Regions from separate parts of the Paludisphaera sp. genome, predicted to be linked through region 2. Evidence: riboswitches for the same ligand, from Rfam matches in the RefSeq annotation. Region 2 holds a riboswitch; the other holds the start of a gene.

Region 1 (3,785 bases), on a different contig from region 2:
TGCGGATGGTGGCGTTGAAGACGTCCCAGTGCCAGAGCTTCCCGTCGCCCCCCAGGTACAACTGCCCCGCGCAGATGCCGCCGACGGGCATGCCGATCAGGTCGAGGTCCGTCCCCTGATGGATAGTCGGTCGACCGCGCTCGAACAGCGACGCGACCCACGCGGGGTCCAGCTTCTTGTCCGCCGGGACGAGGCGGTCGAACTCCGTGGAATCGAACGGCCCGGCCATCGCCCCTCGCGGCCGAACGCCGGCGAGGGCGGCCCCGGCGGCGATCCCCACCTGGAGGAACTGACGACGGTTCGGCGTCGACGGCCCGCATCCCGAGCCCGGCCGGCACCCGCAATCCCCCCGATCCGACGCCACGTCCGCCATCGCTCGACCCTCCGCCGCGATGCCCTCGCCCGGCCGATCGAGTCGTCTTCGGACTCGTCGCGCCGGGCCGGCTTCCATCCCTTCGGATGGGATGGCTTCATCGTCGCACCGGGATGAGGGCGGTACAAGCGGCCGGGGACCGCCGGGTCTCTCGGCGTCGGCGCTGATGACCTCGCCGCCGCTCCGCGAGAGGTAGGCGGAGAAGACCTTGAGGTCCATCGTCTGCTTGAGGAAGCGGACCGAGCCGTCCACCATCAGGAAGTTCGCCCCGCCGGCGTGGTAGGAGTGGAATTCCTGGCCGTAGTCGCAGCCGAGTTCCCCGGGTTTCCGCCTCGGGTCGTTCGGCAGGATCAGGCACGCGCCGAACGTCCCGACCCCCGACGTGCCGTAGCGGGCGTTGAGCGGGGCGCTCTGGTCGAAGAAGTTCTTGTGGCCCATCCAGATGCCGTGGATGGCGTTCGGCGCCTCCCCCAGCGCGACGGTGTATGTCGTGCCGTCGGTGATCGAGGTGAGCGTAACGTTCGGCTCGTGGCGATGCATGATCGTGCCGCGGCCGCCGCTATTCTGGCCATATTCATTCGTGCATCCCGTGCCGGGATGGCAGCGCAACGCGCGTTCGCCCCAGTTGCCGCCATAGTCGCTGCGAGCGAACAGGTCCGTCGAGGTGATGGTGTCGCCGTTGGGCTTGCCGAGGTCGCCGCGCGGGTTGGTCGGGCACAGGAACGCGGAGAGCCGCGTCTGGCTCACGGTCGAATTTTCGGGCTCGATGTACCACTTCGACTGGTTCACGGCGTTGTAGACCGGCGATTGCTCCAGGTAAGGGGCGATGGCCGCGCCCCAGCTCTGGATCCGCTGGGTATCGCTGGTCGGGGTCGCGATCGTGGTGGGCGTCACGCTGCCTCCGGGACCCCCCTTGGGGAGCATATTGTTGACGCCGATATAGTTGTGCATCGCCAGGCCCAGTTGCTTCAGATTATTGACGCACTGGACGCGGCGGGCGGCCTCGCGCGCGGCCTGCACGGCCGGGAGCAGCAAGGCGATGAGGACGGCGATGATCGCGATGACCACCAGGAGTTCGATCAGCGTGAACCCCGGGCGCGCGGGGCGCGGGGCGAGGCGGGCGGGCATGGTCGGGCCTTTCGGACGGGTCGAGCCGGGTCGGGCTGATGGGTCGGCGACCCGGCCGCTTCGGGTCCGGGCGGGCTCGATCGAGGCGGGCGTGGCCCGATGTCGAAGCTCGCGCGGACGCTCGCGGCCGGGGCGTCTCGACGTCGGTTCGACGGGCAGGTCTTCTGGCTCTCGGCTCTTCGCGGCCCCGGACGACCTTCCCACCCATGGGCAGTGGTCGCAACGTCCGGGAGCCTGGCCGATCACAGCGGCGGCCCCGCGCCGGATTCTCACCAGCTTCCCTATTCTCCCCCCGTCGGCCTCGGGCCAAGGGGGGGCACCCGTCGATCCATCGATGCTAACGGCCCACCCCCCAGGCGACAAGGCCGACCGCGGCGGGGGCCCGCCTTCCGATGTCCCCGACCCGCCCGCCGGGCCCATCCCCATCCACCCGCCGGGATTCCCCGGCGCGACCCGACTGCCCACGCTCTCCCCACGAGTTGGCTTCGTTCGCGCGCCGACGTGTTCCGATGTTGCGACGTTAAATCCGTAAGGTAAAAACTTTGTGGCGAAATCGGGTTGGCTTCGTTCGTCGTTTTCGAAGTGATTTTTCGCCGCGCGCCGAGCCCGCCCGGCGCGGGATGCCCGTCCCTCCTTCCGCCGGGCGGTGCCTACATAGATCGGAGGCGGCAACGGCTCATCGCTGGCTCGGCCGACGCCCTGTACCCGTCGCGGCGACCCTCGCCGCGGGCGAAGGAGAGGAGATAGGACCGGGCTATTCGCCCCGAGGCCGGTCACCCCTGCTGTTCAACTGCTTCCGGGATGTCAAAGAGCATCGTCATCAAACACCCGTATGGTCAGCGATGCGATCGGCGGGATTTCAGGAATCTCGATTTGTACTCGTTCAAGGCCCGATATCGTTACGCTGGCCTGAGCCCGTTATACTCGAGTGATGCCGGATCAACTTCGATCGCGCCCGATCGCCTGGATCATGCTCGTGGTGGGGCTCTGTTGGGTCGGCGGTTGCGGCCCAAGCCCGCCCCCTCCTCGCGCCATGCTCAGGGGGCATGAGGGCGAGATCACCTCTCTCGAATTCGCTCCGGATGGCATCACCCTCGCCTCCAGGAGTCGCGACGATACGGTGAGGACCTGGGATGTGCCGCTGAGCCGGGCGAGGATGGCGGTTACAGGATTTCCCTCGGACATGGGCTCCGTGGTTTTCTCTCCCGATGGGGCGCGGCTGGCCGCCAATGAAGCATCGGTCGGGGTCGTGGCATGGGACGCCGCGAACGGCAACGGGCGGTCCGACTATCCTTACCCCGAGAGCGGCGAGCCGGGCTGGTCGTGCTATTCGCTCTCCTATGGCTGGGGCGTCGCTTACTCGCCTGACGGCATGTTCCTGGCCGCTGGTGGCGGCAACGGTGGCGAGGATGGTCTCGTCTCACTCTGGGACGTCGCCTCGGGGAGGGGGAGAATCTCGGACGTCATGAGGCTCCGGTGACCGCCGTTGCCTTCTCGCCCGGCGGCGACGTTTTGGCCTCGTCGGGCCTGGAAGGGGCCATTCGCCTCTGGGACCTCGTGACTCGGAGGGAGCGCGCGTGCCTACGCGGGCATGGCGGGCCCGTCCATGCGATCCGCTATTCCCCGGACGGCGGGACGTTGGTCTCCGCCAGCGGAGATCGCACGGTCAAAGTCTGGGACGCTGAAAGCGGCCGTGAGCTAGGGACGTTCTCCGATCATCGCGATCCAGTCTTGTGCGTGGCGCTCAGCCATGACGGCAAGCTCGCGGCTTCCGGCGACCGGAGCGGAGCGGTCTTGCTCTGGGACCCGTCCACGAGGCGGAGAATCGCCTTGCTTGCTCGTCATGGGGGAGGTGCCTCGTGCGTCGCCTTCTCGCCCGTTGCCGACGTGTTGGCCTCGGGAGGCAAGGATGGGGCGATTCGATTGTGGGACCTGTCCGAGTGGCGAGGCCTCCGGGCGGTTCCATGACGGCTTGCCCCTGGCCTCGCCCGGCCACGATTCCGCCCTGGGCACGGGTTGCGAGCGGGGCCGACGGTCCCGGCGGGTCGCGCGGCGCCAGTCCGCCGATATCGAGAGCCACGCCCGCGCCGCCGGCTCACCTCGCGTACACGTTGAAGCCGTACAGCGAGTAGTTCATCGTCGCGTTGTATTGGGACATATAGACTCGGACATGGCGGCCCCGGCCGCCGAGGCCGGGCAGTTCCACCACGCCCCCCGCCGTCGCCCCGGAGATCGACCGGAGGGTCGTCCAGACCTGGCCGTCGTCGCTAACCTGGATCGCGTA
Region 2 (3,785 bases):
CGTCGGCGGGGAGGGGGGAGGACCATGGGGGCGCCGGATATGGGGTGGCGGTCGACGAGGACCGGGCATCGGTAGGCGCGGGCGAGGGTCTCGGGCGTGAGGACGGCCTCGGGCTCGCCGTGGGCCAGCAGCGAGCCCTCGGCCAGCAGCGCGACGCGGTCGGCCCAGGTCGACGCCTGGTTCAGGTCGTGCAGGCTCACGACGACGGCCAGGCCCTCGTCATGCGCCAGGCGGTCGACCAGGTCGAGGATCTCGATCTGATAGTTCCAGTCCAAGTGGGCGGTGGGCTCGTCCAGCAGCAGGACGCGCGGCTCCTGCGCGAGCGACCGGGCCAGGGTGACGCGCTGCCACTCGCCGGCGGACAGGGCGTCGACGGAGCGGCGACGCATCGGGGTCAGCCGGGCCAACTCCAGCGCTCGGTCGACGACGGCCTCGTCGTCGGCGGTCATGGGGAGCCACCAGCCGCGGTGCGCCGCGCGGCCGAGCCGGACGACCTCCTCGATGGTCAGCCGCGCGCCGCCGGGGTCGTCCTGGAGGGCGATGGCGATCCGGCGATGGGCCCAGGCGCGCCCGCGCTTCCAGACGTCCTCGCCTTCCAGCCGCACCGTCCCGGCGCGGGGTGTCAGCAGGCGGGCGAGCGTCCGCAGGAGGGTCGTCTTGCCCGAGCCGTTCGGGCCCAGGAGCGCCACGACAGTCCCGGCGGGGACGTCCAGGTCGATGCCGGTCAGGACGTCGGGCAGGCCGCGACCGTAGCCGCACGCGAGCCCCTCGGCGCGGAGGCGGGGGGTCATCGGACGGCCCTCCTCAGCACCACGAGGAAGAACGGCCCCCCCAGGATCGCCGTGAGGACGCCGACGGGAAGCTCCGTCGGCGCGGCGACGGTCCGCGCCAGGTCGTCGGCCAGGACCAGCAGGATCGCGCCGCAGAGGCCGGAGGCCGGGATCAGGTAGCGGTGCCTGGCGCCGACGAACGCCCTCGCGACGTGGGGGGCGATCAGGCCGACGAAGCCGATCACCCCCGCGACGGCCACCGCGGCGGCCGTCGCCAGGCTGGCCGCGGCGACGACCATGCCGCTCATGCGCCGCAGCGGCAGCCCCAGCGCCCTCGCCGGCTGCTCGCCCAGGCTGAGGGCGTCCAGCGGCCGGGCCAGGGCGCAGAGCGTCGCGAACCCCAGCGCGATGTAAGGCGTCCCGCCGATCACCGCCGACCAGCTCCGGCCGGCCAGGCTCCCCATCATCCAGAGGACGATGCGGGCCAATTCCTGGTCGTGCAGGACCATCAGCAGCCAGACGACCGCCCCCAGGCAGCTGCTGACGGCCGTCCCCGCGAGGAGGAGCGTGACGATCGGCGCGGGGCCCCACCAGGCGGCCGTCACGTAGACCAGCCCGGCCGCCCCCATCGCCCCGAGGAACGCCCCCAGCGACACCGCGCCGAAGCCCATCGCCCCGGCGTCCCCCGCCAAGATCATCACGAGCGTCGCGCCGAGGGCCGAGCCCGTCGAGGCGCCGATGACGTAGGGGTCGGCCAGCGGGTTGCGGAACAGCCCCTGGTAGGCCGCCCCCGCCGCCCCCAGCGCCAGGCCGACGAGCGCCGCCAGGATGATCCGGGGGAGGCGGAGGTCCCACACGATGTCGGCGTCGCTCCCCTCGCCGACGAGCGCCGCGGCGATGCGCGCCGGCGACAGCCGCGCCGAGCCGACGCCCAGGCTGAGCGAGCCGACGACCGCCAGGATCGCCAGGAGCAGCAGGATGCGCGCGGGGCGGCCGCTCACGGACGCGCCCTCACGGCCTCGCCGGGGGGGCGACGCGGACGGTGCCGACGGTGTGACATCGAGACGGACCTCTCCGCCGGGCCGGGCGGCGCTGAAGGGACTCGGCCGAGCGCGGCCGGATCGTCGATCGTCGTCCCGACGGGCAGGTCTTCTGGCTCTCGGCTCTCGCGGCCCGGACGGCCTTCCCGCCGCGAACGGCAGTGGCATGGCGTCCCGGGCCTCGCCGATCACAGCGGCGGCCCCGCGCCGGATTCTCACCGGCTTCCCTATTCTCCCGCGCGCCACGGCGCGGGCACCCGTCGGGCGGATGCCCGCCATTGTAGCGGCCCGCCGCCGGTTGTCCTACACCGATGGCCGGCGAGCGGAGCCGCGGCCTCGATTGAGACGATGCTGATGACAGCCTTCCCCCCTGGAGGGGGAAGGTGGCCCGGAGGGCCGGATGAGGGGGGGACGAGCGAGACGGCCTCCGGGATTCGGGGCGGCCTCCCAATGGCCTTCGGCCTGGGCCGGATGACTCGAAATCCGAAGCTGCTCGGGCAAGCTCCCCCTCATCTGACTCCTTCGGAGTCTGTCTTCCCCCTCCAGGGGGGAAGAGCGTTTCCAACGAGTCGGCCGCGCCCCCCGCTCAATACGTCCGGCCGATCTTCGCGACGATGGCGCGCCGGACTTCCAGCGGGTCGATGCCGCCGCTCTTGCGGTAGACGACCTCGCCGCCGGGGGCGAGGATCAGGGTGTAGGGGACGGGGCCGGGCCATTCGGAGTCGAGGGCCTCGGCGAAGGCGTCGCGGTCGTCGGAGTCGAGGATGTAGTTGGTCGCGGCGACGTGGTTCGCCTTCAGGACGTTCAGGGCGTCGGCCTTCTTGGCGACGTCGTCCAGGCTGATCGTGACCAGGCGGAAGGGCCGGCCGCGATACATCCGATTCATGGTCACGAACTCGGGCAGCTCCTGGACGCAGGGGCCGCACCACGTCGCCCAGACGTTGACGACGGTGTACTTGTCCCCCTCGTTCTTGGCGAGCTTCGCCACGCCCCCCAGGTCGATCGGCTCGATCGCGACGGGTTCGGCGTCCCACTTCTCCAGCGACCGCGCGGCCTCGTCGCGCTTGTCGGACCACTTGGTGGAGCAGCCGAAGACGCGGGTGGTCGGCGTCTCCACGGGCTTGCCGGCCAGGACCGCCTCCAGGGCGTTGATCGCGTCGTGAGACTTCGGCGTCTTGACCTCGCCGTCGTCGAACCGGCCCTGATACCGCAGCTTGCGGCCGGCGTCGAAGATGAAGACGTGCGGCGTGGCGAGCGCCCCGTAGGCCTTCGAGACCTCCTGGGTCTCGCCGTCGTAGAGATAGGGGAACGGGAACTTCTGGTCGCTCGCCCGGAGCTTCATCTCCTCGAACGAGTCGTTCAGGTCGCTGTAGCCCAGCTCGTCGAGCCGCACGGCCTCCGGGTCGTTGGGGGAGATCGCGACCACGGCGACGCCCTTCGACTTGTAGTCGTCGTGGAGCTTCGCGAACCGGGCCTCGTACGCCTGCGCGGTGGGGCAATGGTTGCAGGTGAAGACGACCACCAGGGCCCTGGCGTCGGCGTAGTCCTTCAGCGCGTGGTTCGAGCCGTCGACGCCGGGGAGGTCGAAGTCCGGGGCCGTCGCGCCGATGTCGAGCGGCTTGAGGCCGGGGGGGTCGGCCTGGGCGAGGGCGGGGCCGAAGGCGAGGAGGCCCAGGACGATCGCGAGTCGGGCGAGGTTCATGGCTATGGTCGCTCCCGGGGGCGTCGGTCGTCCCCGCCGGTCGGCGGGGGGCAAGCCCGTAGTCTGACCGACCCGACCCGCGCCGGCAAGCGCCGACGCCGACGCGCCGCCCCCGCGGAAAAACCGTCATTCCGTTCTGAAAGACCCAAAACGACAGTCTCAATGACCTTGACCAGACTGGGCCGTCGGCCTATAGTCGCGAGGGTCGGCTCCCCGCCGACCATCGCGGCCGCGGCGGACACGGCCGCGTCGCTCCCTCCCACCTCGGGTCGC

Evidence for each region. Region 2 has a riboswitch for cobalamin ahead of WG209_RS22640 (iron ABC transporter permease). Riboswitches for the same ligand answer to the same signal wherever they lie in the genome.
Region 1: linked by a shared signal. The riboswitch ahead of WG209_RS09490 (DUF1559 domain-containing protein) and the one ahead of WG209_RS22640 (iron ABC transporter permease) in region 2 are both predicted to bind cobalamin.

Annotation. Positions count from the first base shown of each region.
Region 1 is NZ_JBBCIR010000023.1:144,974-148,758, reverse strand. It holds gene WG209_RS09490 (DUF1559 domain-containing protein) at 1-1,501, opposite strand, end outside; cobalamin riboswitch at 1,638-1,840, opposite strand; gene WG209_RS09485 (hypothetical protein) at 2,685-2,981, shown strand; gene WG209_RS09480 (discoidin domain-containing protein) at 3,597-3,785, opposite strand, start outside.
Region 2 is NZ_JBBCIR010000096.1:4,621-8,405, reverse strand. It holds gene WG209_RS22645 (ABC transporter ATP-binding protein) at 1-791, opposite strand, end outside; gene WG209_RS22640 (iron ABC transporter permease) at 788-1,771, opposite strand; cobalamin riboswitch at 1,910-2,071, opposite strand; gene WG209_RS22635 (redoxin domain-containing protein) at 2,397-3,512, opposite strand.